2 regions of the Oerskovia gallyi genome follow, and region 2 is predicted to be linked to the other one. Evidence: riboswitches for the same ligand, from Rfam matches in the RefSeq annotation. Region 2 holds a riboswitch; the other holds the start of a gene.
The links. A riboswitch is a leader RNA that binds a small molecule or an ion and turns the genes downstream of it on or off. The one in region 2 is predicted to bind FMN.
Positions count from the first base shown of each region.

Region 1: linked by a shared signal. The riboswitch ahead of ribD (bifunctional diaminohydroxyphosphoribosylaminopyrimidine deaminase/5-amino-6-(5-phosphoribosylamino)uracil reductase RibD) and the one ahead of pnuC (nicotinamide riboside transporter PnuC) in region 2 are both predicted to bind FMN.

Region 1 covers NZ_JACSQE010000006.1:171,411-186,603, forward strand. The annotation lists gene ribH (6,7-dimethyl-8-ribityllumazine synthase) at 46-513, opposite strand; gene ribB (3,4-dihydroxy-2-butanone-4-phosphate synthase) at 510-1,925, opposite strand; gene H9640_RS09305 (riboflavin synthase) at 1,934-2,641, opposite strand; gene ribD (bifunctional diaminohydroxyphosphoribosylaminopyrimidine deaminase/5-amino-6-(5-phosphoribosylamino)uracil reductase RibD) at 2,641-3,945, opposite strand; FMN riboswitch at 4,061-4,186, opposite strand; gene rpe (ribulose-phosphate 3-epimerase) at 4,405-5,067, opposite strand; gene H9640_RS09320 (RsmB/NOP family class I SAM-dependent RNA methyltransferase) at 5,165-6,814, opposite strand; gene fmt (methionyl-tRNA formyltransferase) at 6,811-7,764, opposite strand; gene H9640_RS09330 (HAD family hydrolase) at 7,829-8,476, opposite strand; gene H9640_RS09335 (primosomal protein N') at 8,473-10,788, opposite strand; gene metK (methionine adenosyltransferase) at 10,841-12,037, opposite strand; gene coaBC (bifunctional phosphopantothenoylcysteine decarboxylase/phosphopantothenate--cysteine ligase CoaBC) at 12,103-13,338, opposite strand; gene rpoZ (DNA-directed RNA polymerase subunit omega) at 13,415-13,687, opposite strand; gene gmk (guanylate kinase) at 13,853-14,467, opposite strand; gene mihF (integration host factor, actinobacterial type) at 14,469-14,780, opposite strand; gene H9640_RS09365 (tyrosine-protein phosphatase) at 14,909-15,193, opposite strand, start outside.
Region 2 covers NZ_JACSQE010000003.1:269,876-285,068, reverse strand. The annotation lists gene H9640_RS05435 (MFS transporter) at 1-343, shown strand, start outside; gene H9640_RS05430 (nucleoside hydrolase) at 402-1,376, shown strand; gene H9640_RS05425 (GntR family transcriptional regulator) at 1,491-2,282, shown strand; gene H9640_RS05420 (ribokinase) at 2,305-3,165, shown strand; gene H9640_RS05415 (VOC family protein) at 3,221-3,643, opposite strand; gene pnuC (nicotinamide riboside transporter PnuC) at 3,744-4,463, opposite strand; FMN riboswitch at 4,638-4,763, opposite strand; gene H9640_RS05405 (TetR/AcrR family transcriptional regulator) at 4,853-5,629, opposite strand; gene H9640_RS05400 (hypothetical protein) at 5,798-6,385, shown strand; gene H9640_RS05395 (hypothetical protein) at 6,404-7,012, opposite strand; gene H9640_RS05390 (DUF1684 domain-containing protein) at 7,079-7,726, opposite strand; gene H9640_RS05385 (GNAT family N-acetyltransferase) at 7,766-8,317, opposite strand; gene H9640_RS05380 (class I SAM-dependent methyltransferase) at 8,389-9,570, opposite strand; gene H9640_RS05375 (3' terminal RNA ribose 2'-O-methyltransferase Hen1) at 9,680-11,173, shown strand; gene H9640_RS05370 (polynucleotide kinase-phosphatase) at 11,170-13,806, shown strand; gene H9640_RS05365 (hypothetical protein) at 13,860-14,132, opposite strand; gene H9640_RS05360 (hypothetical protein) at 14,324-14,512, opposite strand; gene H9640_RS05355 (TetR/AcrR family transcriptional regulator) at 14,509-15,192, opposite strand.

The DNA.
Region 1 (15,193 bases), on a different contig from region 2:
GTGCGCATCGAGGGGGCGCCACGCCGTCGGGCCGTCAGCGGGTGCTCAGAGGTCGCGCAGCGCCACGACCGTCGCGATGGCCGCCTCGACGGCCTCCGCGCCCTTGTCCTCCCGGGAGCCGGGCAGCCCCGCCCGGTCGCGCGCCTGCTGCTCGTCGTCGCACGTGAGCACCCCGAAGCCCACGGGGACCCCGGTGCGTACCGAGACGTCGGTCAGGCCCGTCGTGGCGGCCGAGCACACGTACTCGAAGTGCGGGGTCCCGCCGCGGATCACGACGCCCAGCGCGACGACGGCGTCCGCGCCGTGCTCGGCGGCGCGCGCGGCCGCGACGGGCAGCTCGAACGACCCGGGGACGCGGATCTCGGTGACGTGCGTGACGTGCGCGGCCGCGAGCGCCCGGCGGGCCCCTGCGAGGAGGCCGTCCATGACCTCGGTGTGCCAGCTGGCGGCCACGACGGTGATCCGCAGCCCGGTGCCGTCGACGGTGATCTGGGGTGCTCCTGCGCCGCTCATCGGTCGTTCTCCTTGGTGGTGTGGGTGGTGGGTGCTGTGTCGGGGGTGTGCTCGGGGGTGATCTCGAGGCTGTCCAGGAGGTGGCCCATGGCGACCTTCTTCGTCATGAGGTAGCCGTGGTTGTGCTCGCCGTGCCCGACCTCGAGCCGGTGGGCGTCGGCGACGTCGATGCCGTGCGCGGCGAGCCCCGTGACCTTCGCGGGGTTGTTGGTGAGGAGCGTGACGCGGTCGAGGCCGAGGTCGTGCAGGATCGCGGCGGCGGCGCCGTACTCACGGCGGTCCACGGGCCACCCGAGCTCGAGGTTGGCCTGGACGGTGTCGAACCCGGCGTCCTGCAGCTCGTAGGCGCCGATCTTGGCGAGCAGGCCGATGCCGCGTCCTTCGTGCCCCCGCAGGTACACCACGGCCCCGCCGAGTGCGGCGACGCGTTCCATGGAGGCCTGGAGCTGGGGGCCGCAGTCGCAGCGCAGCGACCCGAACGCGTCCCCGGTCAGGCACTCGGAGTGCACGCGCACGAGCGGTGCGACGGGGGCGCCGTCCTGCCCGGTGCCGGCGAGGGCGCCGCCCCCCGCAGGGACGGCCACGGGCACGAGGGCCACGTGCTCCGCCCCGGTACGCAGGTCGCGGTACCCGTGGACGCGGAAGTGGCCGTGCGCGGTGGGCAGGTCGGCCACGCTCGTGGCCTGCACGCGGGGCACGAGCGTGGGCTGCGTGTCCTGCTCGGGGACGGCGGGGTCGTGCTCGCGGCGCCACGCGATGAGGTCGGCGATCGTGATGAGCACCAGCCCGGCGTCCTCGGCCGCCCGGGCCGCGTCGTCGAGCCGCATCATGGTGCCGTCGTCGTTGACGAGCTCGGCGATGCCTCCGACCTCGCCCGCCCCTGCCAGGCGCACGAGGTCGACCGCGGCCTCGGTGTGCCCGGCACGGTGCAGCACCCCGCCCGGGACGGCGCGCAGGGGCAGGACGTGCCCGGGCCGGATGAGGTCGACCGCACCCGAGGCGGGGTCGGCCAGGACGTGCAGGGTCCTGGCCCGGTCGACGGCGGAGATCCCGGTCGTGACGCCCGTGGCGGCGTCGACCGTGACCGTGTAGGCCGTGCGCCTCGGGTCCTGGCTGTGGGGCACCATGAGCGGCAGGTCCAGGGCGTCGGCCCGCGCGGCCGGCATGGGCGCGCACAGGTAGCCCGAGGAGTGCCGGATGGTCCAGGCGACCCACTCGGGGGTCACGGTCCCGGCCGCGAAGACCACGTCGGCCTCGTTCTCGCGGTCCGGGGAGTCGGCGACCAGGACGGGACGCCCGGCGCGGATCGCGTCGAGGGCCTCCTCGATGGTGCCGGTCCGGACGTGCCCGGGGTGCTCGGACGGGTGGGGGGTGGCGTCGCCGGGACGGGCGGCGTCGGGCTGGGGGTTCATGGCGGTGCTCATTCCTGTGCTGCGCTGGTCCTGGGGTCGTCCGCCGGGCCGGAGGCGCTCGCGGGATCGTCGGTGCCCGCGAGCGCCCGACCGTCCCGGCCGGCCAGGAGGGCGGCACCGGTCGTGAGGAGTCTCTCGACGTACTTCGCGAGGACGTCGACCTCGAGGTTGACCCGGTCCCCGGGGACGAGGGAGCCCAGGTTCGTGGCCTCGAGCGTCGTGGGGATCAGGGACACCCCGAACGAGGTGTCGTCCACGTGGGTCACCGTGAGGGACACGCCGCTGACCGTGATCGAGCCCTTCTCCGCGACGTAGCGCGTCAGCCCCGGGGGCGTGGACACGACCAGGTCGTCCCACCGCTCCCCCGGGGTCCGGCGCGCGAGGGACCCGACGCCGTCGACGTGTCCCTGCACGATGTGCCCGCCCAGGCGCGTGTCGGCGCGCACGGCCCGCTCCAGGTTCACGGACGAGCCGGGGCGCAGACCGCCCAGGGCGGTGCGACGCAGGGACTCGGGCATGACGTCGGCGGTGAAGGTGCCGTCCTGTCCCACGCCCGTGACGGTCAGGCACACGCCGTCGACCGCGATCGAGTCGCCCAGGCGGGCGTCCGAGGTGGCGAGGGGGCCGTGCACCGTCAGGACGGCGTCGGAGGTCTCACCCCCGGGGAACGCGATCTCGCGGACCGTGCCGATCTCTTCGACGATTCCGGTGAACATCACTTCTCCTGTTCGGGGGTGGTGCGGTGGGTGCTGTCGTGGGGGGAGGTCCGGGCATCGGGCTCGGGTGGTCCCGCCACGCCGAGGCCGGGGGCGGTACCAGGAGGCGTGGAGGGCACGGACGGCGCAGCGGGCACGGCCCGGGCCACGACCAGGACGTCCTCGCCGAGTCGCCGCACGTCGTGCGTGGAGAAGCGGGGGGCGCCCGCGAGCGTGGTCACGCCGAGGTCTCCCACCGCCCCCAGGCCCGCACCGAGGAGCACGGGTGCGAGGTAGGCGTGGACCTCGTCGACCGTCCCCGCCGCGAGGAACGCCGTCGCCAGCCCCGGGCCGCCCTCGACCAGGACGTGGCGCACCTCGCGCGCGGCCAGCCCGGCCAGGACCGCGTGGACGTCGTGCGTGCGCAGGTGCAGCACGGGCCCGCCGCCGTCGCTCGTCCAGGGCCCGCCCGGCGCGAGCCGCGCGCCCGGAGGGAGGTCACGGAGCCCGACGACGACGCGCAGGGGCTGGTGCTCGGCAAGCCCCGGCTCCGGCCCGACCACCCCATCAGCGACGCGCAGGGGCTGGTGCTCGGCGAGCTCCGGCTCCGGCTCCCCTGTGCGCGCCGTGAGCGACGGGTCGTCGGCCACGACGGTCCCGGTACCCACGAGGATCGCGTCGACCTGCGCACGGACTCGGTGCGCGTGCTGGCGGGCCGTGGGCCCGGTGATCCACTGCGAGGTGCCGTCGGTGGCCGCCACGCGCCCGTCGAGGGTCGAGGCGAGCTTGAGGGTCACGTAGGGGCTCCCGCGGCGCACGGCGACGAGCCACGGCCCCAGGAGTCGCTCTCCCTCGGCCTCGCGCAGCCCGGGGGCCACCCGGACACCGGCCGCGCGGAGGCGCTCGCCGCCCCCGGTCGCGACGGGGTTCGGGTCCGCGACGGCGTAGACGACCTCGGCCACGCCCGCGTCCAGCAGCGCCTGCGCGCACGGCCCCGTGCGTCCGGTGTGGTTGCACGGTTCGAGCGTGACCACGGCCGTCGCGCCGTGCACGTCCACGCCGCGCTCGCGGGCGTCGGCCAGGGCGGCCGCCTCGGCGTGCGCGGTGCCTGCGCCCTGGTGGAAGCCTTCGGCGAGCACCACCCGGGGCGAGCCGTCCACGAGGCCGCGGGCGGCGGCGTCGGGCAGGGAGCCCGGGGGGCGGGGCGCGGGGCCCAGCAGGACGGCGCCCACGCGCGGGTTGGGGCCATGGGCCGGGCCGCGCGCGGCCAGCTCGAGCGCACGCAGCATCGCGTCGTCGATCGTCAGTGAGGGCCTGGCGCCCATGATCCTCCTCCCGGTGAGCACGACGCTCCGGGGTGAGGGGTGGTCGACGACGTCTGGGGACCTCAAGGGTCCACGGACGTCACGACACCACGGCACAGGGCTCTGCCCCGCGCCGCCACGTACTTCCTCCCATCCGGACTTTCACCGTCGGTCCTGGAGTTCCACCAGGTCAACCACGCCGAGGCGTGGGTCGCGGACTGTCGCCGCCGGCTCGGAATTACACCGACCCCGGAGCACGTGTGTGCGTACTGCTGATGCTGCTGACCGTCGAGACCCTGGCTCGCGCTCCCTGAGGTGCGCTGCGCCCGGCGTCCCGTCTCCACCCAGCATGCCACACCGGGATTCCCCCGCAGGAACTCGATCCGCTGCGTCCCGCGGGCTGGAACGATGTGAACGGTCCCGGGGCGCGGCGCCCCCGAGCGGGGCGCCGGGAACGGACCGTCGGGCGGCCGGCCGGGGTCAGTGCGTGTGCTGGTCCGCGAGCGCCCGCAGGGCCGCGATCTCCTCGGGCACGTTCTCCGCGCCGTACACGGCCGAGCCGGCGACGAACACGTTGGCCCCGGCCTCGGCCGCGCGCTCGATGGTGGCGCGCGAGATGCCGCCGTCGACCTGGACCCACACGTCGAGCCCGGCGTCGGACACGGCGTCGCGGATACGGCGGACCTTGGGCAGCACGCCCTCGATGAAGGACTGGCCGCCGAAGCCGGGCTCGACGGACATGACCAGGAGCATGTCGAACTCGGGCAGCAGGTCCAGGAACGGCTCGACCGACGTCGCGGGGCGCAGCGCGAGGCCTGCGCGCGAGCCCAGGCGGCGCAGCTCGCGCGCCAGGCGCACGGGGGCGGTGGCGGCCTCGGCGTGGAACGTGACGGACGCGGCGCCGGCCTCGGCGTAGCCGGGGGCCCAGCGGTCCGGGTCGGCGATCATGAGGTGCGCGTCGAGCGGCACCGGGGACACCTGGGCGAGGCGCTCGAAGATCGGCAGCCCCAGGGTCAGGTTGGGCACGAAGTGGTTGTCCATCACGTCGACGTGCGCGTAGTCGGCGGTCGCGATCGCGCCCAGGTCGCGCTCGAGGTTCGCGAAGTCGGCGGACAGGATGCTGGGGGCGATGAGTGCGGACATGGGCACCAGCCTAGAGGGCGCCCCCGCGCCGTGCGCGGACGCCCCACGGCCTGGTCGGGTGGCCTTGACCACCCGACCAGGCCGTGGGCAGGGGGCCTCAGGCCCGACGGCGCAGCAGCGTCAGGTGCATCGCGTCGGTGCCGTGCACGTGTGGCCACAGCTGCACGTCGGTGCGGTCCGCGAGCGGGATGTCGTCCCCGGCGACCTGGCGCACCGCGGCGGCCGCGTCGAGGACCTCGACGTCGCCGCGCCCGGCCAGGACGTCCTTGACCACGAGCTGGGTCTCCGCGAGGTGCGGGGAGCACGTCACGTACCCGACGACGCCACCGGGACGCACGGCGTCCAGGGCTGAGCCGAGGAGCTCGCGCTGCAGGGTCGTGAGGGTCGCGATGTCCCCGGGGGTGCGGCGCCAGCGCGACTCGGGGCGGCGGCGCAGCGCGCCCAGGCCCGTGCAGGGGGCGTCGACGAGCACGCGGTCGTACGCGCCGGGCTCCTCGACCCCCACCTGGCGTCCGTCGCCCACCTGCACCCGCTCGACCGCGTCGGCGGGCACGGCCGCGAGCGCCTGCTCGACCAGACGAGCCCGGTGGGGGGCGACCTCGTTCGCGACGATGCGCGCCCCCTGCTCGCCCGCGAGGGAGGCCAGGAGCGCGGCCTTGCCGCCCGGGCCCGCGCACAGGTCGAGCCAGCGCTCGTCGGGGTTCGCTGCGCCGTCGCCCGCCGAGGCGCCGTCACCGGCCGAGGCGAGCGTGGGCAGCGTCGGTACTGCCGCGAACGCGAGCGTCACGAGCTGGGACCCCTCGTCCTGGACGCCGGCGGCCCCGTACCGGACCGCGGGGATCGCGGCCGGGTCCGAGCCCGACAGGACCAGGGCCGTGGGCGCCCAGCGCCCGGGGGTGGTCGTGGCGTCCCCGCGCACGTCGTGGGTGACCTCGCCCGCGAGGCGCTCGCGGCTGACCAGGCCCGGGCGGGCGACGAGCGTCACGCGCGGCGCGGCGTTGTCGGCCTCGAGGAGCTCGGCCAGGTCGTCGGCCGAGCGTCCCGTGCCGACGAGGGCCTCCCGCATGGCCCGGGCGATCCACACCGGGTGGGACTGGGTGATCGCGAGGCGAGTGACGTCGTCGGGCGCCTCGAGCGTGATGGCCTCGAGCCACTCCTCGAGGCTCGAGCGGGAGATCTTGCGCAGGACCGCGTTGACGAACTGTGCGCTGCCCGCCCCGGCGCGGGCGCGGGCCAGGCCCACGGTCTCCGAGACGGCCGCGTGCTGGGCCACGCGCATGCCCAGGAGCTGGTGGGCCCCGAGGCGCAGCAGGTCGAGCACGTTCGGGTCGACCTGGTCGAGGGGGCGGTCGACGCACTGGGCGATGATCGCGTCGTAGCGCCCGCGCAGGCGCAGGGTGCCGTAGGCGAGCTCGGTCGCGAACGCGGCGTCGCGACCACGGATGCCGCGTGAGCGCAGCAGCGGGGGCAGGACGAGGTTGGCGTACGCGTCGGAGGTCGCGACCTCCTGCAGGACGTCGAACGCGACGTTGCGTGCCGGGTCGGCGCCCTTGGCGCGCTGCGAGGGCGCCGCCTCCGAGCGCTGGCCCGCGCCCCGGACGCGGGCCGCCCCGCGCTCGTGTCCGCGCGCGTCACGACGGTCACTGCGGTCACTGTGGTCACGGCCACCGGGCCCGCCGTGCCCGCCGTGCCCGCCGTGTCCGCTTTCGGGCCCGGGGGTGCCGCCGGTGCGTGCCTCGCCGCTCATGCGTGGTCCTTCGTCTCGTCAGGGGTGCCCAGGACGACGTGCTCGCCCAGGCGGGCGCCGCGTGCCCAGTCGGTCGCGGTCATGTGCTTCTTGCCCACGGGCGCGACCTCGCCGAGCGCGACCGCGTGCGTGCCGGTGCCCACCAGGACCTCACGCTTGGCGGCGCGCAGCTCGCCGGGCGCCAGGTCGTCCACGTCGGGGCGCGGCGTCACGGGGCCCAGGCCCAGGCGGGCGCCGTCGGGCAGCGTGGTCCAGGCGCCGGGGGCGGGCGTGCAGCCGCGCACCTGGCGGTCGATCGCGAGCGCGGGGTGCGCCCAGCGCACGTGCGCGTCCTCGGGGGTCAGCTTCGCGGCCGTGCTGATCCCCTCGGCGGGCTGGACGACCGGGGACGCGGCGCCGTCCTCGATCGCGTCGAGCGTCGCCACGAGCAGCCCGGCGCCCGAGGTAGCGAGCCGGCCCAGGAGGTCGCCAGCGGTGTCGCGGGGACGGATGGTCTCGGTCATGGTGCCCAGCACGGGCCCCGAGTCCAGTCCCTCCTCGATGAGGAACGTCGTGGCTCCCGTGACCTCGTCGCCCGCGATGATCGCGCGCTGCACGGGGGCCGCGCCGCGCCAGGCGGGCAGGACCGAGAAGTGCAGGTTGACCCAGCCGAGGCGGGGGACGTCGAGCACCTCGCGGCGCAGGATCTCGCCGTACGCCACCACGGGCGCGCAGTCGACCTCCAGGGCCGCGAGCCGGGCCACGAACTCCTCGCCGCGGGGGCGGTCCGTGATGACCGGGATCCCGGCCTCCTCCGCACGCACCCGCACAGGGCTGGGTGTCAGCCGGCGGCCGCGACCCGAGGGCGCGTCGGCGCGGGTGAGGACGGCGACCACCTCGTGCCGGGAGTCGATCAGGGCATCGAGGGCCGGGACGGCCACGTCCGGGGTTCCGGCGAAGAGCACACGCATGGGGCGAGTCTAGGCGGTGCGCCCCTCCCGGCCCGCCCCGGGACGGGCCTCCGCCCGGTCCCGCTCAGGAGGTGCGCACCCCGACGCCGAGGTCGCGCAGCACCGCACGCAACCCCGCGGCGTCCTCGAAGCGCAGGGTCCGGAACCCCAGCCCGGCGGCGGCCGTGACGTTCGCCACGGAGTCGTCGACGAACAGGGTGCGCGCAGGGTCCAGGGCGAAGCGCTCGGTCGCGGCCTCGAAGATGCGCGGGTCCGGCTTGACGAGCCCCACGCGCCCCGAGACCAGGACGTCCTGCATGAGCCCGATCGCCGGGGCTGCGGGCTCGGCCTCGTGGAACATCTCCGCGGACCAGTTCGTCAGGCCGTACAGCCGCACGCCGAGGGCGCGCAGCTCGCGCACCACCTCCTCCGTGCCGGGCACGGGCCCCACGAGGCTCGCCGCGAAGTTCTCGGTGTACACGTCGAGCAGGCTCACGTGCTCGGGGTGGTGCTCGGCGATCTCGCGCCGCGCGTCGGCCCAGGACCGGCCCGCGTCCTGGCGGGCGTTGAACGTGGGGAAGTCGACGGCCTCGAAGAAGGCCTCGACGTCGGCGCGGTCCATGCGCCCCACGTAGGCGGCGTACGGGTCCCAGGTCACCAGGACGTTGCCGAAGTCGAACAGGACCGTGTCGATCAGGGCCCGGGTCGGGTTCTCGCGCTCGGCGGTGCTCACAACATCTCCTTGGGGTCGAGCTGGACGCGTACGCTCCCACCCTCGCGCTTCGCGGAGCGGACCGCCAGGGAGGCCGAGAGCTCGCGGGCGAGCCGGCGGCCGTCGCGCAGCGGGACGCGCACGATCGTGCGCACAGGAGGCTGTAGCGACGGGTCGCGCCCGGCCACGCCCCGCCCAGGCCGGCCCGCGGCGTCCGGGACCTCGACGGGTCCCAGGGTCGTCGAGGCGTCCGCGAGTCCCACGCGAGCCACGACGGCGTCCACGGCCTGCCGGTCCCCCGTGACCGCGGCGACCCGCACGGCGGGCGGCAGGTCGAGCTCGCGACGCTCGGCCAGCTCACGGTCGGCGAACCCCGCCGGGTCCCAGCGCACCAGGGCGTTGGTGGGCCCGGGGGCCGCGTCGCCCACGAGCAGCACCTGGCCTCCCTCACGGGCCGATCGCACCAGGCCTGCGGCCGTGAGCCAGCGGTGCAGCGCGTCCTGGGCGACCGCGAGGCCCACGTGCGCGGTGCTCAGCGCCGCGTCGAGCAGCAGCGCGGCGGCGTAGCCGCCCTCGGCGACGGGTTCCGCGCCCGGGGTCGCCACGATCACGGCGGGGCGCGGCCCGACAGCGGAGATCACCCCGCCCGGGGCGCTCGCCCCCGAGACACGCACCGCGACGCCCGGGAACGCCCGGCCCAGCTCCTCGGCCGTGCGCCCCGACCCGACGCGCACCGAGCGCAGGCCCGTCCAGTGGCACTCGTCGCACGACCACGCCCCGGCCAGGGCGCCGCACCACGCGCACTGCGGTGGGGCGCCCGGGCCGGGCAGCATGAGCGGCCCGTGGCACGTGCCGCAGTGCGCGGCCGTCCGGCAGCGCGCGCACGCCACGACGGGCAGGTACCCGGCTCGCGGGACCTGGACCAGGACCGGGCCCGCGCCCAGGGCGTCCCGCACGGCCCGCCACGCGGCGCTCGGCAGGCGGGCGGCGGCCCCGGCGCCCTCGGCAGCGAGCTCGACCGACGTCAGCGCCCGCACCCGTGGGGCCCGCGCGCGCAGCACCTCGCGGGGGGCCGCGACCTCCCGGGCCCAGCCGGACTCGAGGAGCGCCTGGGCCTGCACCGTGCGGCTGACCGACCCCAGCAGGAACGCCGCGCCCTCGAGCTCGCTGCGCAGCGCGAGGACCTCGCGGGCGTGCGGGTAGGGCGAGCGGGGCTCGGCGAGGGTCTCCTCGCCGTCGTTCCAGCACGCCACGAGGCCCAGGTCCTGGACGGGCGCGAACGCCGCGGCGCGCGTCCCGACGACGACCCGCACCTCTCCCCGCAACGCCGCCAGGAAGCTGCGGTACCGGGGCGAGGGGCCCTCGTCGGCGGTCAGGCGCACGAACTGCCCGGCACGGCGCGCGGTGTGCGGTGCGTAGCCCGCGAGCTCGAGGGCGAGGCACATCTGGTCGACGTCGCGCGCGTCGGGCAGCACCACGAGCGCGCCACGTCCGCCCGTCACCGTCGCCCGCACGGCCTCGGCCAGCGCCAGGGCCCAGTGCTGGACGCCCTGCGCGGGGTCCTGCTCGCCCCCGCCGCTGGTCGCCGGGGGACGAGCCCCCTGGACGGGCTCGCCGTCGGCCACGCGGCCGGGAAGGGCCGTCCAGACCGCACGCGGCGCAGACCCGCCGACCAGGTGGTTCAGGAACGCGGCACCGCCGCGGTAGGGCGCCCACGCGGAGGGCCGGTCAGGGTCCGGCGGCCCGGGGGGCGCCGGGGGGCTCGCGCCCTGCGGCGCGTCGCCGTCGGCGACCGGGGCGCTCGCGGCGTCCCCCGCCGCACCGGGAGCGTCCTGCGTGCCCGACGGCGCGGACTCGGCCCGCGCGTGCCGCGGCGGGATCGCGAGGCGCAGCACGTCGGAGAGCGTGCCCGCGTAGTGGTCGGCGACCGTGCGGCACAACGCCGCGACCTGCGGCGTGAGCACCTGCTCGGCCGACACGAGCCGCTTGAGCGGCACGAGCCGCCCGTCGTGGTCGCTCGACGCGGCGCGCGCAAGGACGTAGCCGTCGGCCTCCTGCGGCCCGAACCGGGCCTTGACCCGGACGCCGGGCTGCGCGCCCTGGGCCATGGACGCCGGGACCAGGTAGTCGAACGTCTGGTCCAGGTGGTGCGGCACCAGGTCGAGGACGACCCGCGCGACCGGTAGGTCGCTCGCGATCTCGAGCGCACCCACCGGACGGGCGGCCTTGACCTTGCCCTGGGCGGTACGACCGGCGCGCGACGGCGCCTGCGGCGCGGGGATCAGCGTGAGCTGTTCCCCCGCGTCCTCGGGAGCGGCGTCCTGGCTGGTCATGGCCCTATCTCAGCACGCGCCACCCACGCCGGGCCAACCCGCGCGACGAGGCTCAGACGGCCGCCTGCAGGGCCGCCACGCGATCCGTGCGCTCCCACGTGAAGTCGGGCAGCTCGCGCCCGAAGTGCCCGTAGGCCGCGGTCTGCGAGTAGATGGGCCGCAGCAGGTCCAGGTCGGCGATGATCGCGGCAGGGCGCAGGTCGAAGACCTCGTCGATCGCCGCGCGGATGCGCTCGACCGGGACGGTCTCGGTGCCGAACGTCTCGACGTACAGGCCCACGGGGTGCGCCTTGCCGATCGCGTAGGCGACCTGGACCTCGCAGCGGCGCGCGAGCCCGGCTGCGACGACGTTCTTGGCCACCCAGCGCGTGGCGTAGGCGGCCGAGCGGTCGACCTTCGACGGGTCCTTGCCGGAGAACGCGCCGCCGCCGTGGCGGGCCATCCCACCGTAGGTGTCGACGATGATCTTGCGGCCCGTGAGCCCGGCGTCGCCCTGCGGACCACCGATGACGAACTTGCCGGTCGGGTTCACGAGCAGGCGGAAGTCCGCGACGTCCAGGTCGAGCCCTTCGACGACCGGGGCCACGACGAGCTCGGCGACCTGGGCGCGCAGCGTGTCCTGCAGGACGTCCTCGTCGTGCTGGGTCGAGAGCACCACGGTGTCGAGGCGGACCGCGCGGTCCCCGTCGTAGCCGATGGTCACCTGCGTCTTGCCGTCGGGGCGCAGCCCGGGCAGCGACCCGTCCTTGCGGACCAGCGCCAGGCGCTCGGCGAGGCGGTGCGCGAGGAAGATCGGCAGGGGCAGCAGCGTGGGCGTCTCGTCGCTCGCGTAGCCGAACATCAGGCCCTGGTCACCGGCGCCCTGGGCGTCGAGCGGGTCCAGATCGGACGTGTCGTCGCGCTGCTCCAGGCTCTTGTCGACGCCCTGGGCGATGTCCGGTGACTGCTGACCGATCGAGACCGACACACCGCACGAGTCGCCGTCGAAGCCGATCGCGGACGACGTGTAGCCGATCCCCTTGACGACGTCGCGGATGATCTGCGGGATCTCGACGTACGCGTTGGTCGTGACCTCGCCCGCCACGTGGACCAGTCCCGTGGTGACCATGGTCTCCACCGCGACACGCGACGACGGGTCCTGCGCGAGGAGGGCGTCGAGGATCGCGTCGGAGATCTGGTCGCAGACCTTGTCCGGGTGTCCCTCCGTCACGGACTCGGACGTGAACAGGCGCAGGTCGTCAGAAGTCATGGGGTCCAGCGTACTGTCCCGCTGGGTGATACCCGACATCCGACCACTGAGACGTGAAGGAGATCTCAGTCCGTGGTCGGCGCGAGCCGAGGGGAGGCTTTGAGGACCGTGTCCCACACCGCGTCCGCGACCTCACGCTTGGTGCCCTGGGCCTGGGCGACCGTCTCGCCCTGGGCGTCGACGATCAGCACCTCGTTGGTGTCCACCCCGAAGCCCTTGCCGTGACCCACGGGGTTGATCACGAGGAGGTCGGCGCCCTTGCGACGTGCCTTGGCGCGGCCGTGGTGCCAGACGTCGCCCGCCTCGTCGCCCGTCTCGGCCGCGAAGCCGACGACGAGCTGCCCCGGTCGCAACCGCTCGCGCGCGAGCTCCGCCAGGATGTCGGGGTTCTCGACCAGCTCGATGGGAGCGGGGCCCTGCCCGGGGATCTTCTTGATCTTGGTGGACGGCGTGCGAGCCGGGCGGAAGTCCGCGACGGCGGCCGTCATGACCACCACGTCGGCCTCCGGAGCCAGCGAACGCATGGCCTCGCGCAGCTCGGCCGTCGAGCCGACCCGGACCACGTCCGTGACCTGGTCGAGCTGCTCGGTCAGGTTCGCCCCGACGAGCGTGACGTCGGCACCCCTGTCCTGGGCGGCACGGGCCAGGGCGATGCCCTGACGTCCGCTCGACAGGTTCCCGATGAAGCGCACCGGGTCGATGGGTTCGCGCGTGCCGCCGGCCGAGACGACCACGCGCAGGCCGGAGAGGTCCTGGGGCACCGCCGACGCGGCGCCTCGCCCGGCCACCTCGAGGGCGGTCCGCGCGATGTCCTCGGGCTCGGGCAGCCGGCCCGGGCCGGTGTCCTTGCCCGTCAGCCGACCGCTCGCCGGCTCGATCACGTGCACCCCGCGCGAGCGCAGGGTCGCGACGTTGGCCACGGTCGCGGGGTGCTGCCACATCTCGGTGTGCATGGCCGGGGCCATGACGACCGGGCACGACACGGTCAGCAGCGTCGAGGTGAGCAGGTCGTCGGCGCGGCCCGCGGCCGCCCGTGCGAGGAGGTCCGCCGTGGCGGGGGCGACGATCACCAGGTCCGCACCCTGACCGAGCGCGACGTGCGCGACCTGGGGGACGTCGTCGAACACCTCGGTGCTGACCTTCTCGCCCGACAGCGCCTCGAACGTCGGGGCCCCCACGAACCGCAGGGCGGACGCGGTGGGGACGACCCGCACCTGGTGCCCCTGCTCACGCAGGAGCCGCAGCAGGAGCACGGCCTTGTAGGCCGCCACTCCCCCGGAGACCCCGAGAAGGATCCTCATGGGTACGAACCCTCCCTCTGTGCCACGCACGCCGCGCCCACCCGGACCACCGAGCCGCCCGCAGGCGGCCCCGCGGTCAGGAGGCGGGAGCCTCCACGGTCTCGATCGTGAGCAGGCCCTCGTTGATCTCGCGCATCGCGATCGACAGCGGCTTCTCCTGGTTGCGGGTCTCGACGAGCGGGCCCACGTTCTCCAGCAGGCCCTCGTTGAGCTGCGAGTAGTACGCGTTGATCTGACGGGCACGCTTGGCCGCGTAGATCACGAGCGCGTACTTGGAGTCGGCGCGCTCCAGTAGGTCGTCGATCGGCGGGTCGGTGATGCCCTCGGGGGCGGCGATGGTTCCAGACACAGTCTCACTCCGTGAGTCAGGGGGGCCTGCGGCGGCTCAGACGGTCGCCCGCAGGATGGATCAAAGAGGTTGCGCGCGCTCAAGACGCACACGCCTGACGACCAGTCTACTGGGCAGGCACAAGTCCTGGTGGTGCCCACGCCCGTGACGTCGGCACCACGAGGGTCACGCGACGGGCGTCAGACCCATCGCCTCGACGAGCGCGTCGGTCGCCCGGTGCACCTCGTCGTTGACGATCACGACGTCGAACTCGGGCTCGGCGGCCAGCTCGACGCGGGCCGTGGCGAGGCGGCGCTCACGCTCCTCGGGACCCTCCGTGCCGCGGCCGACGAGCCTGCGCTCGAGCTCCTCCCAGCTGGGCGGGGCGAGGAACACGAACCGGGCCTCGGGCATGGACTCGCGCACCTGGCGCGCGCCCTGCAGGTCGATCTCGAGCAGGGCGGGGACCCCCGCCGCGAGCTTCTCCTCGACCGGCCGGCGAGGGGTCCCGTACCTGTTGCGCCCGTGCACCACGGCCCACTCCAGCATCTCGCCCGCCTCGACCAGCCGGTCGAACTCCTCGGTGCCGATGAAGTGGTAGTGGACGCCGTCCACCTCGCCGGGGCGAGCGGCACGGGTCGTGGCGGACACGGACAACCACACCTGCGGGTACCGCGCGCGGATGTCCGCCGACACGGTCCCCTTCCCGACGGCGGTGGGGCCCGCCAGGACGGTCAGGCGGGCAGGGGTCGGTGGTGCGGCAGGCGCCGAGGCGGCCTGCGCGGTGGGTGAAGCGGAAATGTCAGCCAAACCTCTCGATGAGCGCCGCGGACTGGTGGGGTCCCAGCCCGCGGACACGACGTGTCTCGGCGATCCCGATCTCCTCCATGATCGCCCGGGCCTTCACCTTACCCACGCCGGGGAGCGACTCCAGCAGCGCGACGACGCGCAGCTTGCCGATCACGTCGTCCGTGCGGCCCTGCTCGATCACCTCGGCCAGGGAGCCCTGGGAGTGCTTCAACCGGTTCTTGACCTCGGCCCGCACTCGACGCGCCTCGGCCGCCTTCTCGAGTGCCGCCGCGCGCTGCTCGGGGGTCAGGGATGGTAGTGCCACGCAAGTCACCTACTTGTCCTCAGACGGATGGGCCCACACGTGCACCGGGGCCGCCGACCGGATCTGATGCCCCCGGTGGCGACCTCGACACCCTCGAAACTAGCCACACCTGGCAGGCCAGGCAACGTTCACACGCCCTGAGCAGCGAACTTCCTCGCGATCTTCGCCCTGGTCGCAGGCCCGGCGCCGCACGCGTCGAGGTAGCCGTCGATGCTCCCGAACTCGTTCTCGGCGAGCTCCCACGCGCCGCGGAGGTACTCCGGCTCGACGCCCAGCAAGGGGGTCAGGGCGTCCTTGTCGAGGCCGGGGATCGGGGGGATCACGGCGGCGAGCCCCTCGACCGCGGCACCGCTCGCGAGGTACTCGGCGAGCCGGTCCTCCTCGCTCACACCGCAGACGTGCTGGACGAGCGC
Region 2 (15,193 bases):
CGTGGTGCTCGCGGTCGTCGCGACCCTGACCTTCAACCCGTGGGTCGTCGCCGCGATGGTGGCCATCCTGGGCGTCAGCTACAACGGCCTGGTCCTGACGACCGTCAACGGGCTGGGAGTCCTCCTCTCGCCGCGGGAGGCCCCGTCCGCGCTCCCCGGGCTGAACGGCGCCTCGTTCGGGCTCGGTGCGAGCATCGGCATCGGCGTCGTCGCCCCCTTCATCGCACGTGGCACCAGCGCCGGCTACACGACCGGCCTGTGGATCTCGGTCGGCATCACGGCTCTCGCGCTGGTGGCTTCGTGGTTCATCGCCCCGCGCCCCGAGGCGGACGCCCCCGCATGATCGTCCCCACTGCGTCCCGCCGCGTCCCCGCCCCATCGATCCCCCGACCGGAGAACTCATGAACCCCCCTCGCCACCCCCTCTACCTGGACTGCGACACGGGCGTCGACGACACTCTCGCCCTGGCCTACCTGCTGGCCTCGCCGGAGATCGACCTCGTCGGCGTCGGCACCGTGAGCGGGAACGTCGCCGCGGCCCAGGCCGCCCGCAACACGCTCGACCTCCTGGACCTCGCCAGTCGTCCGGACGTCCCCGTCGCGCTCGGCGCCCACGACCGGCTGACGAGCACCTACGGCGGAGGGGTCCCGCACATCCACGGGCACAACGGGGTCGGCGACGTCGACCTCCCGCGGGCGCAGCGCCAGGTCGAGGAGCCGGACGCCGCCGCCTTCCTCGTGGAGCTGGCCCGGGCGCACGAGGGCCGTCTCCGGATCGTCGCCGTCGGCCCGCTGACCAACCTGGCGAAGGCTCTCGAGCTCGAGCCGGCGCTGCCCGGCATGGTGCGCGAGGTGACGATCATGGGCGGGGCCGCACTGGTTCCTGGAAACGTCAGTGCGGTGGCCGAGGCGAACGTCGCGGGGGACCCCGAGGCCGCGGCCCTCGTGCTCGCTGCCCCGTGGGACGTCACGCTCGTGCCGCTGGACGTCACCATGGAGAACACGTTCGAGGAGGAGCACCGGCAGGCTCTGCTCACGTCGGGGGACCCGTTCGTGGAGACCGTCGGACGCATCCTCGACGTCTACTTCGACTTCCACGTCCCCGAGCTCGGTCGGCGCGCGTCCGCCCTGCACGACCCGCTCGCGGCGGCCGTCGCCGTCGGGGGCGTCCTCCCGTCGTCGGCCCCTCGCGTGCCGGTCGTGGTCGACGCGACCGCCGGGCCCGGGCGCGGGCAGACGCTCTGCGACCTGCGCGGACAGAGGCTCGGGCAGGTCGACCACCCGGGGGCACGGGTCCGCGTCGTGCTCTCGACGAGCGAGCCGCTGGCCCCGCACCTCGTCGACCGCCTGCTCCAGCACGCGAGCGTGTCCGCCTGAGCGCACGCCACCTGCGTGCGTGGCCCTGCAGGGCCACGCACGCACGAGCCGGTCGGTACGTCCGTGCACCACTAACCTGGCGAGGACGCCGACTCCTGCCGCTGGAAGGACACCATGACCACGACCGACACCCCCGAGGCCTTCGCGCGACCGGTCACGGCGGCTCCCGGACAACCTCTTCGCGTCGCGGTCTACTCACGGCTCGCGGACGCCATCCGGTCCTCCGAGTTCACGCTCGGCTCGCTGCTCCCGAGCGAGACCGAGCTCGGGACGATGCTCGGCGTGAGCCGGACCGTCGTCCGGGAGGCCCTCATGCTCCTCGAGGAGGACGGCCTGATCGTGACGCGCCGAGGTGTCGGACGGACGGTCGTCAACAGGCTGCCGAGCGTCGGCCTGGAGCGGCTGCGGACCTTCGAGCAGGTCCTGTCGACGGTCGACGAGCCCGTGCGCATCGCGACCCACGAGTTCGGCCTGCAGCCCACGACCGACTTCACGTCGAGAAAGCTGGACGTGGACGCCGCCGCGAACATGTGGTTCCGGGAGTCGGTCGCCTATCGAGGAACCGACCCGGTCGCGATCATCCAGGAGCACCTTCCTGCGGGCCGCTACCTCTCCGACGTGTCCAGAGAGCTCGCGGCGCGTGTCCAGGGCTACGCCGAGCAGGAGGGGACGTTGCTGCGGCTCATGGTCTCGGACCTCGGTCCCGTCTTCGAGGCCGCCGAGTGCGACGTCGCGGTCGGGACGGTCGGGGCCACCCGAGGGCAGCTCCTCGGACTCAAGGCCAAGGACCCCGTGCTCGTCCTGACCCAGACCGCCCAGCTCTCGGGCACCCCCGCCTACCTCGCCAAGGTCGTCGTGTCGCCGGCGGCAGGTCCGCTCGCGATCGTCCAGTCGTCCTCAGCCTGACCCACCCCTCGAAGGAGCTCTCGTGCCGACCCCACTCCCGTTGCCCAGGATCCTCGTCCTCGGCAGCATCAACCACGACGTCACGGCGCGGACCGCACGTCTCCCCGGCCCCGGGGAGACGGTCGGTGGCGGCGTGCTGTCCGCGCAGCCGGGAGGCAAGGGCGCGAACCAGGCCGTCGCGGCTGCCCGGCTCGGGGCGGACACCCGCATGGTCGGGGCGGTCGGCACGGACGAGGCCGGGCACGGACTCGTCGCGGCTCTCGCGGAGGCCGGGGTGGGGACCGACGCGGTCGCGCGCGTGAGCGCCCCCACGGGGACGGCGCTCATCGTGGTCGATGCCGCGGGCGAGAACCAGATCGCGGTCTGCGCGGGCGCCAACGACGACGTCCGGCTGCCGTCGGCGGGGTCCGGCGACTCCGACGTGCTCCTCGCTCAGCTCGAGATCCCGCTCGACGTCGTCGTCGCAGCGGCTCTGGCCTTCCCCGGGTACGTCGCGCTCAACGCCGCGCCTGCGCGCGCCCTGCCCCGTGAGCTGGTCGACCGTGCCGACCTCGTCATCGTCAACGAGACCGAGTACGCGGCGATGCCTGAGGTGGCGTCGGCGCGGCGGGTCGTGGTCACCTACGGCGGCGACGGGGCGGCCCTGGTCGAGCACGGGGTGGAGACGCTCCGTGTACCGGCCTACCGCACCGAGGTCGTGAACAGCGTCGGGGCGGGAGACGCCTTCTGCGCCGCCCTGACGCTCTCTCTCGCTGCCGGCCTGCCCGCGGACCACTCGTTGCGCCTCGCGTCGGCCGTCGGGTCCGACGCCGTCTCGCACGAGGCGTCGCAACCGCCGTTGCGGTCGTGGGACCACTACCGCCGGCGCACGTCCGAGGAGTGAGGCGTCCGGTCGGTGCAGGGCACCGGTGCTGGCTCAGCCCCGCACGGGCAGCATGTCAGCCCTGCGCGGCCGCGATGTTGACGAGCCAGCTCACGCCGAACCGGTCGTCGCACATGCCGAACGCGTCGCCCCACGGCGCGACCTCGAGCGGCACGGTCACGGTGCCGCTCGACGACAGCTTGGCCCAGTAGCCGCGGAGCTCGGCGTCGTCGGCCTGCTCGCCGCTCAGCGAGATCGCGACGCCGCCGCCGGGCGAGTACTCCATCGAGCTCGGGGTGTCGGCGGCCATGAGGACCAGGCCGTTCGGCGCCTCGAGCTGGGAGTGCATGACCTTGTCGGCGTCGGCGGGGTCGTCGGCCGCCTGGAAGTCGGCGAACGTGCTGATCGTCAGCTCGCCGCCGAACACGTCTCGGTAGAACTCGATCGCCGCACGGGCGTCGTCCCGGAAGTTCAGGTACGGGTTGAGTCGAGTCGTCATGGTGTCGCCTTCTCCGTCGCGGTCGGACGTGGTGCGCCCCGCGCGAGCAGGGGCGCACCTTCGAGTATCCGCCCGGCCCACCGGGGCGCAAGAGGTGGCGTCAGGCCTGCCCGGTGGTGGGCGCGGCGGGGGAGGCGCCCGCGAGGATCAGGGCCTTCGAGCGCCGGTCGATGCGCCACCACACGAAGAAGCCCACGAGCGTGAACGCCCCGTAGAACACGTACATGAACGCCGACGCGTAGAAGCCCGCGTCGACCAGCAGGGGCACGCCCACGATGTCCACGGCGACCCAGATCAGCCAGAACTCGACCCAGCCCTTGGCCATGCCGTACGTCGCGAGCAGCGAGCCCATGAAGATCCACGCGTCGGCCCACACGGGCTCGTACGACTCCAGCGCGCGGAAGATCGGGGTCAGGAGCGCGGTCCCGGCCACGAGCGCGACGACCAGGAAGGCGCGCTGGCGCCACGAGGCCCAGCGCGGCACGACCGCCACGCCGTGGCTGTCGGCGTCCGCCTCCCCGAGACGGTCGCGCGTCCGGCGCCACTGCACCCACCCGTACACCGACACGATGACGAACATGACCTGGCGCCCGGCCTGGCCGAGCAGGTTGACGGGGTTGGGCGTCGCGAACACGGCCCCGAGGAACACCGTGAGCAGCAGGAGGTTCCCGACGATCCCCACCGGCCACGCCCAGATCTTGCGGCGCATGCCGCCGAGCGCGGACGCGAGCCCGAACCCGTTGCCCACGATCTCGCGCCACAGCAGGTGCTGGTCGCCGATCGTGAGCTGCGCGTCGAAGAGCGCGTGGATCAGGTCCATGGGGTGTTTCCTCGTCGTCCCGGGCACGTCGGCTCCGGGGTGAGGGCGGGCAGCGGGTCGGTCCGCCCGTTCCCGGGCTGCCCGACGGCGTCGCTCACCACGGCCAGGCCGGTCCCGCTGGTCGGGGGCGGGCTCGACGGATCGTCTGCCCGGCCCGGCCGGGACGGCCGTGCCGCACGTGCTTCCTCCCATCCGGACTTTCACCGTCGGTCCTGGAGTTCCACCAGGTCAACCGCGCGTGGGCGCGGGTCGCGGACTGTCACCGCCGGCTCGGAATTGCACCGACCCCGGAGCACGTTCGTGCGTACTGCTTGCTGTGTGCTGCAACCTCTGATGCTACTCGCGCATTCCCGGGCCCGTCAGGGCGCCCAGGGCTCGTCCCGACGTGTTCAGGCGAGCGCGTCGCGGACCGCGCGGGCGACCTCGTCGGGGTCGGCGTCGCCGTCGAGCACGGTCACGACGACTCTGCGGCCCGACGCGTCACCCGACCGCGCGAGGGCGTCCCCCGAGCCGCGCGCAGGCGACGTGGGTGCGGGGGTGGGCTCCGTCGTCGGGCCGGCGGGGTTGCGGGCCGCGCGGCGCAGGTCCGCGAACGCCTCCTCGAGCTCGGGGCGCAGGTCCTGGTCGGGGTCGCGCAGCCAGCGCCGCAGGATCGCGTTGTGCACCGCGACGACCGACGCCGCGAACGCGACCGACGCGGTCGAGTTGCGGGTGTCCGCGGGCAGCGAGTCGCGCAGGTAGGACGTGAACGCGCGCTCGTAGCGGTGCGTCGTCACGAGCTCGCGGTCGCGCAGCGCGGGCACGTCCTGCAGCAGGCGGTGCCGCGCGACCGACGTCTCGCGCTGGCCCACGTGGTGGTCGAACACGAGCCGCGCGGCCTTGCACACCTCGACGTACGGGTCGACGTTCTCGAGCTCCTCGGGGGTCACCCCGCGCGCCGCGGGACGGGTCTCGCCGAGCAGGACCACGACGGCGTCGAGCAGCAGCTCGTGGTCCGCGAAGACCACGTCCTCCTTGGATCGGAAACGGCGGAAGAACGTGGCCCGGCTGATCTGTGCGGCGTCGGCGATGTCCTCGACGGTCGTCTGCTCGTAGCCCTTGCGGGTGAACAGCTCGATCGCCGCGTCCACCGCCTGCGCGTGCGTGTTGCTTCGTGCGGCACTCATGGACGGGACGCTACACGGCGTGCGCGGCCGGGGAGGAGCGACGAGGGACGGTGGGCGCGCTGCGTTCGTCAGGTGGTCCCCGGTCGGTCGCCGCGCGGGGGGCCCGACGGCGTCGCTACAGTGACGAGAGAGGCGGCGGCAGGCGGGGACGACCGGGAGGCGACGCGGATGACGGACGGCGACGAGGCCGGGACGGGCGACGAGGGACGCGCCCCGGGCGGCGACAGCGCGGCGCGCTCGTGGAAGAGCGTCGACCACCACGCCCAGCGGGACGCGTGGAGCGAGCGGTTCTCGCGCGGTGGCCCGGCGGACTTCCTCTACGGGGCCATCGTCGCGGGGTTCATGCTCGCGGTGTCGAGCACGCACGACGCATCGAGCGACTTCGTGGTCCTCGCGGTCGCGGGCGTCCTGATCATCTACTGGGCGGCGCACGTCTACGTGTCGGCGCTGGGGGGCCGGTTCCGCGACGCTGACCACTCGATCATTCAGCGTCTGAGGCTGGCGTCGTCGGAGGAGGTGTGGGTCCTGATCGGCGGGGTCCCGGCGCTCGTGGTCTTCCTCGTCGGGCGCGTGCTCCGGCTGGGGGTGGCCGACGCCGCCCTGGTCGCACTGTGGTTCACGGTGCTGATGCTGGGGGTGGTCGGGCACCTCGCGTCGCACCGGGCCGGTGTGCGGGGGTGGGCGTTGACGCTCGAGACGGTGATCGCGGGTGCGTTCGGGCTGCTGATCATCGGGTTGAAGTCGCTGCTCCACTGACGGTGACCGGGCCGCGTGTCACAAGGGGCCGACAGGGTGGTAGGCCGTCTGATCCTCCACCGGTGCGCGGCGGAAGTCGCCCGCGCCGTTGACGACCTGACCTCGGCGCAGCGTGATGCCCGCCGCGCGCCCGGCCCCCTTGAGCAGGGCGCCGCGCGAGGCGACGTCGGGGGCGTCGCCCGGCTGACCGCCCTCGAGCGTGCAGGCGCGGGCCTCGATCGGTCCGAGGACCTGGCAGCCGTCGCCGTACGTGCCCGGCCCGAGCAGGAGCGCCATGCGGTACCGGCCGTCGGCACCGACGTGCAGCTCCTCGCCGTCGGCCACGAGGGTGCAGCCGCCCGGGCCGAGCGTCGTGCGGGCCCCGACCCGGACCGAGGCGCCGTTCGTCGCGCTGATCCGGGTGCCGGGGTGGAGCACGGCTCCCTCGCTCACGGTCACGCTCGACGTGCCGTCGCACTCCACGACGACCGTCGGGTGGAGCACGACCCCGGGAGCGAAACGGGCTCGCCCCGAGACCCACACGGCGTCCGGGGCGGGGACGACGACCCCGATCGCGGCGAGAGCCTCGACCCCCGCGCGGTCGAGGAAGGGGACACGGAGCGGACGCTCGTCCGGGATGCTGGTCACGACGAGGACCTTTCCACAGGTCGCGCCGTGGGTGTGCGTGACCCCGTCGAGCAGACAGGGTGGCAGCTAGCCCTTGGCCCGCACCAGCTCCCCGCACGCCAGCTCGACCGCGAGCGTGTTCCCGGGCGGCGCGAGCGGGCACGCCCAGGCCGGGTCGTACGCGCACGACGGGTTGTACGCGAAGTTGAGGTCGACGACCAGGGGAGCGTCGCCGTCGGGCCCCGGACGGGACGACGCGGACCCGAGGTCCGCGCCCTTGATCGTGTCCAGCAGGTAGCGACCGCCGCCGTACGTCGCGGTCGACCGGTCCTTGACCGGCACGAACAGCCCGCCGCCGTACGAGCGCAGCGCCCACACGTCGAGCGACCCCAGGCCCGGGAGGTCGAGGCGCCCGACGCGCTCGAACGGCACCACGCCGTCGGTGCCCGTGGGGACGTCGAGGCGGGCGGCGTCGGGGGTGCCGCGCGCGGGGTCGGGCACGAGCGGCACCTCGAAGCGCATCGCGGCGTCGTACGGGCCGACCGGAACCCCGGTGAAGGCGGGCCGGTCCGCGGGCAGGATCGGCGACGCCGGGTGCTCGGCCAGCAGGGCGTCGCGCGACGCGACCCAGTACTCGTGCGCCGCTGCGGGGTCCTCGACGGCCAGGTCGCGGACGTGCGCGTACAGGTGCTGGACGCGGCGGCGCCAGTCGACGACGTGCAGCTCGGTGATCATCTGGCCAGGGTGCCAGCCGGGACGTCCACCAGCACCTCGTCAGGCGCGGGGGCCTGTCGGGGTCGAGGCGTCCGCCCCGTCGTGATGGTCCGCTCGCGTCAGGTCACGCACGTAGGTCTGCGAGTCGCGTCGTAGCAGGGCGTGCTCGACCGGGTCTCCCCGAGGAACCCAGCCGTGCCGCTCGTAGAGGCTGACCGCGCCGACGTTGTCCGTCAGGACGTGGAGCACGGCGCGAGAGTAGCCCTGTCGAGCGAGCAGTCCGGTGACGTCACGGAGAAGCCGGCGGCCGAGGCCCGCACCCTGGGCGCGGGGATCGACCGCGAGCAGGCCGAGCACCGGGGCTCCGGGTGGGTCGCTCGCCAGTCCGCTGCCCGGACGCGTCCCCACGGCGAACCCGACGACGTCGCCCACGCCGTCCGTCGCGACCGTCCACGCGACGCTCTGGTCGAACTTCCCGCGGGCGCGAGCAGCGACGCCCTCGACTCGGCGCCCGTCGCGGGCGGCACTCGCCTCGATCCACACCCCCAGGCACTGCTCGACGTCGTCCTGGAGCCCAGGACGCAGCTCGAAGAGGTCGGGTGCTGTGGTCACGGAACGAACATACTGGAGCCCGAGCGGACGAGCGCCGAGCCTGCGCCAGGGGGCGTGCTCTCGGTGGCCGCTCAGTGGTGCAGCCGGTAGAACCGGAAGAAGCTGAACCCCTCGACCGGCAGGACCTCGACGCGCTCGAACCCGGCGTCGAGCGCGTACCGCTCGAGCGTCGCGGGCCGCATGACCGTGCCCGTGCCGACCGAGGGCGACGACGACAGGCCGTCCGGCAGGCACACGAACTGGCTGAACCCGTACATGAGCCGTTCGACCTCGTCGCCCGGCGCGACGAACTCGTCGGCGACGGCCTCGTCCATGACCACCACGGCGCCGTCGGGCAGGACGGCCCGCCGGACCGCCGACAGGACCTCGACGGGGCGCGGCATGTCGTGCGTGCACTCGAACGCGAAGGCCGCGTCGAGCAGCACGTCCGCGGGCAGGGTCGCCGCGTCCGCGACGTGGAAAGCCACCCGGTCCGCGACGCCCGCGGCCTGCGCGTTCGCGCGAGCCATGTCGACCGACGGGGCGTCGAGGTCGTACCCGTCGAGCCGCGCCTGCGGGTAGGCGCGGGCGAGCGCGACCGTCGACCACCCCGCCCCGCACCCCACGTCCGCGACCCGGGCATCAGGTCGGGACAGGATCGCGTGCAGGTCCGGGACGCGGCCGAGCGCGCCCGCGAGCTCGCGCTCGAACCACGGGCGGTTCAGGTCGGCCTGCGCCTCGCGCGCGTCGGCGCCGAGCCGCCCCCACGACACCCCGCCGCCGTCGCGGTACGCGTCCAGGAGCTCGTCGAACGTGCGCCCCACGGCCGCGAACAGGCGGGGGAGCGGCGCCAGGTACGCGAGGCTGTGCTCGTCCGTCAGCACCTCGGCGGGCCCCGCCTGCAGGGCGTAGCGCCGTGCGGCGCCGTCCGGCGTGCCCGACGCCGGAGCGTCGTCCCCGGGTCCACGTGCGTCGGGCGCCGCGACCGTGAGGATCCCCGCGACCGCCTGACCCTCCAGCCACTCGCGCGCGTAGCGCTCCTGCGTGCCCGTCCTGGCGGCCAGCTCGGCCGAGGTCGCGGGGCCGTCGGCCGCGAGCGCCCGGTACCAGCCCAGCCGGTCGCCGAGGTACACCGAGAAGACGTCGAGGGCGCCGAGGGACGACGCGAACAACCGCTCGGCGAACTCCTCGGCTCCCGGACCCTCGCCCGTCGGGCCACCGGGGCTACCGGGGCTGCCGGCACCGCCGACCGGGACCTGCGGTGTCGTGGACATGGGATGCTCCGTCCGTCGAGGACGCGGCGCTCGCGGTCGTCGTCGACGCGCGGACGCACGGACCACCTCCAGCGTAAATCCGTTGTGCCCCCGTGGGACCATGCACAGCATGCTGGTCACCCTCACGACGACCGCCGGTGCGCCGGCCGGGTCCGTCGAGCACGCAGCCCTTCTGGACGCGACCGACCTCGGGTACCTGCTGCACAAACACCCTGCGCGGGCACAGTCGTTCGACCTCCCCGTCGGCACGGCGCACGTCTTCTACCCCGAGGCCGACGCCGCCCGCTGCACGGTCGCGCTGCTGCTCGAGGTCGACCCCGTGGGGATCGTGCGCAACAAGCGGTTCGGCGGCCGCGACGCCTTCTCCCTGGCCCAGTACGTCAACGACCGCCCCTACGCCGCGTCCTCGATGCTCGCGGTCGCGCTCGGTGCCGTGTTCCGTACCGCGATGACCGGACGCTGCGACTCGCGGCAGGCGCTCGCAGACGGCCCGATCCCGCTCGAGATCCACGTCCCCGCGCTGCCCTGCCGGGGCGGTGCGGGGCTCGCCGAGCGCCTGTTCGAACCCCTGGGCTGGACCGTCGAGGCGATGCCCGAGCCGCTCGACCCGACCGTGCCCGAGTGGGGCGACTCGCGCTACGTCGACCTGCGCCTGAGCGGCACGGTCCGCCTCGCCGACGCCCTGCACCACCTGTACGTCCTGCTGCCCGTGCTCGACGACGCCAAGCACTACTGGGTCACGGGCGACGAGGTCGACAAGCTGCTGCGCGCGGGCGAGGGATGGCTCGCCGAGCACCCCGAGCGGGACCAGATCATGCGCCGCTACCTCGCGCACCAGCGCCGGTACGTCGAGGACGCGACCGACCGGCTCGTGACGCTCGACGGCGGCCCGCTGCCCGCCGACGCCGAGGCCGTGGGGACCCCCGCCGAGGGCGACGTCCCCGCCGCGGGGAGCGACGCCGTCGGGACCACGACGCCCACGCTCGCCCGGCAGCGCGCCGAGGCCGTGGTCGCGGCCCTGCACGAGGTCGGGGCGCGCAGCGTCGTCGACCTCGGGTGCGGCGAGGGCGCCCTCCTGCGGCTGCTCGCCGCCGACCGCCGCTTCACGCGTGTGCTCGGCACCGACGTCGCCGCGCGCGAGCTCGAGAAGGCCGCGACCCGGCTGCGCCTGGAGGACGCGAGCGACGCCGAGCGTGAGCGCGTGCGGCTCGTGCAGTCCTCGCTCACGTACCGCGACGAGCGGATCGCGGGCTTCGACGCCGCGGTGCTCATGGAGGTGATCGAGCACGTCGACCCGCCGCGCCTGGGCGCGCTCGAACGGGTCGTGTTCGCCGAGGCGCGTCCAGGGGCGGTTGTCGTGACGACGCCCAACGTCGAGTACAACGCGCTGTACCCGTCCCTGGGGGAGCACGGGCACCGGCACGCGGACCACCGCTTCGAGTGGACGCGCGCCGAGCTCGGGGCGTGGGCCGACGGCGTCGCGCACCGCCACGGGTACGCCGTGACGTTCCGTGACGTCGGGCCGCAGGACGTGGGGCCGAGCGCCTTGGGCGCACCGACGCAGATGGCGCTGTTCGTACGATCGGCGGAGGCAGGGGCATGACCACCGAGCAGCACGTGACCAGCGGGGAACCCCGCGTCCTGACCGTGCCCGAGCTCTCGCTCGTGGTGCTCGTCGGCGTGTCCGGGTCCGGCAAGTCGACGTTCGCGCGCGAGCGCTTCGCGCCGTTCGAGGCCGTCTCGTCGGACTTCTGCCGGGGACTCGTCTCGGGGGACGTCAACGACCAGTCGGCCACGGCCGCGGCGTTCGAGGTGCTCGGGACGATCGTGAGCAAGCGCCTGGAGGCCGGGCACCTGACCGTCGTCGACGCGACCAACGTCCAGTCCGCAGCGCGCAAGAGCCTCGTCGCGCTCGCGCGGGCGCACGACGTCCTGCCCGTCGCGATCGTGCTCGACGTGCCCGAGTCCGTCGCGATCGAGCGCAACCGGTCCCGCCCCGACCGCGACTTCGGCGACTACGTCGTCAAGCGTCAGCGCCAGGCGCTGCGGTCGTCGCTCAAGTCCTTGAGCCGCGAGGGCTTCCGCAAGGTCCACGTGCTGCGCGGCGTCGACGAGATCGCCCGCGCCACGATCTCCCGCGAGCCCCTGCTGAACGACCTCCGCGACCAGACCGGGCCGTTCGACGCGATCGGCGACGTGCACGGCTGCCGCGCCGAGCTCGAGACCCTGCTGGGCGAGCTCGGCTACGTGATCGAGCGCGACGACGCCGGCCGCCCGGTCGACGCCGCCCACCCCGAGGGTCGCCGTGCGCTGTTCCTGGGCGACCTCGTCGACCGCGGGCCCGACTCGCCGGGCGTGCTGCGCCTCGTGATGGGCATGGTTCGGGCGGGGCACGCGCTCGCCGTCCCCGGCAACCACGAGCACAAGCTCGTGCGCGCGCTCTCGGGGCGCAACGTGACCGTCAGCCACGGGCTGGAGACGACGCTCGCGCAGCTCGCCGACGAGCCCGAGGAGTTCCGCCAGGACGTCGAGACGTTCTGCCGCGACCTCGTCTCGCACCTGGTGCTGGACGGCGGGCGGCTCGTGGTCGCGCACGCCGGGCTCAAGGAGTCGTACCACGGGCGCGCGTCGGGCCGGGTGCGCAGCTTCGCGCTCTACGGGGACACGACGGGGGAGACCGACGAGTTCGGGCTGCCCGTGCGCTACCCGTGGGCGAACGAGTACCGCGGCCGGGCGACGGTGCTCTACGGGCACACGCCCACGCCCGAGGCCGAGTGGGTCAACAACACGATGTGCCTCGACACGGGGTGCGTCTTCGGTGGGAAGCTCTCCGCGCTGCGGTACCCGGAGAAGGAGCTCGTGTCGGTGCCCGCGGCCCAGGTTTACTACGAGCCGGCGCGGCCGTTCCTGCCGGCGGAGGGCTCGGGGGAGGCCGAGGGGGCCGCTCGCCCGCAGCGCGACCCCGACGTCCTCGACGTGACCGACGTGCTCGGCCGCCGGTCGGTCGTCACGGGCACGCGGGGGCGCATCACGATCCCCGAGGAGAACGCCGCCGGGGCCCTGGAGGTCATGAGCAGGTTCGCGACCGACCCGCGCGCGCTGCTGTACCTGCCGCCGACCATGAGCCCCGTCGCGACGTCGCAGCGCCCCGGCTACCTCGAGCACCCCGAGGACGCGTTCGCGGCGTACGCGGGCGACGCCGTCGGGCAGGTCGTGTGCGAGGAGAAGCACATGGGCTCGCGCGCCGTGGTGCTCGTGTGCCGCGAGGCGTACGGCGCGTCGGCCCGGCGCTTCGGGGTCGACGTGCAGCCGGGCGGGCGCGGGGTCGCGCACACGCGCACGGGCCGTCCGCTCTTCTCCGGCCCGACGGCGGAGGCTCTTCTCGAGCACGTCGCGAAGGCCCTCGACGGGGCCGGGGTGTGGGACGAGCTGGGTGCCGACTGGCTCCTGCTCGACGCCGAGGTCCTGCCCTGGTCCGCGAAGGCCGACCAGCTCATCCGCGACCAGTACGCGAGCGTCGGGGCCGCGGCCCGGGCCGTCATGCCCGCGGCGCTCGCGGCGCTCGACGCGGCCGTGGCCCGCGGCGTGGACGTCGAGGACCTGCGGGCGCGCACGGCCTCGCGCGCCGAGGACACCGAGCGGTACACACAGGCGTACCGGCGCTACCGCTGGCCCGTCGACGGTCTCGACGGCGTGCAGCTCGCGCCGTTCCAGGTGCTCGCGAGCGGGTCGGGCGTGGTGGGCGAGCCGACCGGTGCGACCTACGCGACCCGCGACCACCTGTGGCACCTGGGGATCGCCGACCGGCTCGTCGAGGCCGACCCCGTGCTCTTCCGCACGACGCGACGCCTCGTGGTCGACCTCGCGGACGACGCATCGCGCGCCGAGGGTGTCCGCTGGTGGGAGGAGATGACCGGGGCCGGCGGGGAGGGGATGGTCGTCAAGCCCCTCGCGAACCTGGTGCGCGGCCCCAAGGGACTCGTCCAGCCGGGGCTCAAGGTCCGCGGCCGCGAGTACCTGCGGATCATCTACGGCCCCGAGTACACCCAGGAGCAGCACCTGGAGCGGTTGCGCGTCCGTTCGCTGGGGCGCAAGCAGTCGCTCGCGCTGCGCGAGTACGCGCTGGGGCTCGAGGCGGTCGAGCGCGTGGTCACGGGCGAGCCGCTGTGGCGCGTGCACGAGGCCGTCTTCGCGGTCCTCGCGCTCGAGTCGGAGCCGGTCGACCCTCGGCTCTAGCGTCAGGACGGGCGTGACCTCGAGGTCACGCCCGTCCTGACGGGTGTCGCCGGTCAGCCCAGCGTCGAGAACGAGCTCAGCGCGAGCGCCGAGAACAGCGCGATGGCCACGAGGACCGAGCCGGCGACGAGCCAGCCGTTCGCCCGCTCGGACGGGTCCGACGACGCACCGGGGCGACGTTCCTGCGGGCGGGGCGCTCCGCCGTCGGGCCGTGAGGTGGGGGAGGAGCCCGCAGGGCGAGCCGACGAGCGCGCGCGGCGGGCCGTCGTGTCGTGGCCGCGGAGTGCGACGCGGATCGGCGTCGAGGTCGTGACCTGTGTGGTCATGGCTTCCTCCCCAGGAAAAGTTGGCCGCCCTCGCTGTCGCGGGGCGTGCTACCAGTCTCTTCGGGGAGGAGGTGCGGGCACATCGGCCCTCCGACCCATCCTCGGCGGGGGCCTCGTCCTCCCGGAGGATGACGGGCGCCCGTCGGATGGGGGACATCCCTTCCGGGAGGCCCCTGAGCCGGGGCGCAGGGTCAGCGCGGGGCGTTGCGCTGGTGGTCGATGCGCTGCAGGTAGCGGATCTCGCGGAAGCCTACCGCGACGGCGACGAGCAGCGGGAACCAGGCCCACGTGCGGCCGCGGAGCAGCGAGAACAGGCTCACGAGCCCCACGACGACGCAACCGAGCACGGTCAGCAGGCTCGCCCAGCGGATGGTCTTCATGCGGTCCTCGGCTTCTCGGTGCGGCTCGCTGGGGCGGGGGGTGGGGCAGGGGAGGGCGAGGAGGGCGCGAGCACGACGCCCTCGATGCTGCGGACCGCCATGCGCAGCGCGTCGCTGCGCGACGTGCAGTCCTCGGTCATGACCGACCAGGCATTGAACAGGGTCCACCACAGCGTGCGCTGGTCCCACGAGATCGTGAGGGTCGGGTCGAACACGCCGTCTCGTTGCCCGCGCTCGAACAGGTCGCGGACGGGTGCCTCGGCGGTGTCGCTCTTGCGCCAGAACTCCGCGTCGTCGGCGAGCAGCGGGTCGGCGAACAGCAGCATGTACCAGGGACCGAGGTCGAAGTACTCGACGACGAGGCGGCGCAGGGCGGCTGCGGGGCCGCCGTCGTCGAGCCGCGCGGCGCGGATCGCGGCGCGTGTGCGGTCGAGGGCCTCGTCGCCGACGGCGCGCATGAGGTCGGCGCGTTCGGGGAAGTAGCGGTGCAGCGTGCTGCGACCGACCTGCGCGGCCTGGGCGACCTCCCCGAGGGAAGCCGCCGGGTTCGCGCTGAACACGGAGACCGCGGCGTCGAGGATCGCGCGCCGCGTCCGGGCGCGCGCGCCCGTGGCGGGGGCGTCGGGCGCAGCGCCGGTGCTCGCCTCGCCCCGCACGGCGGCGGTGTCGCTTGCTGTCACG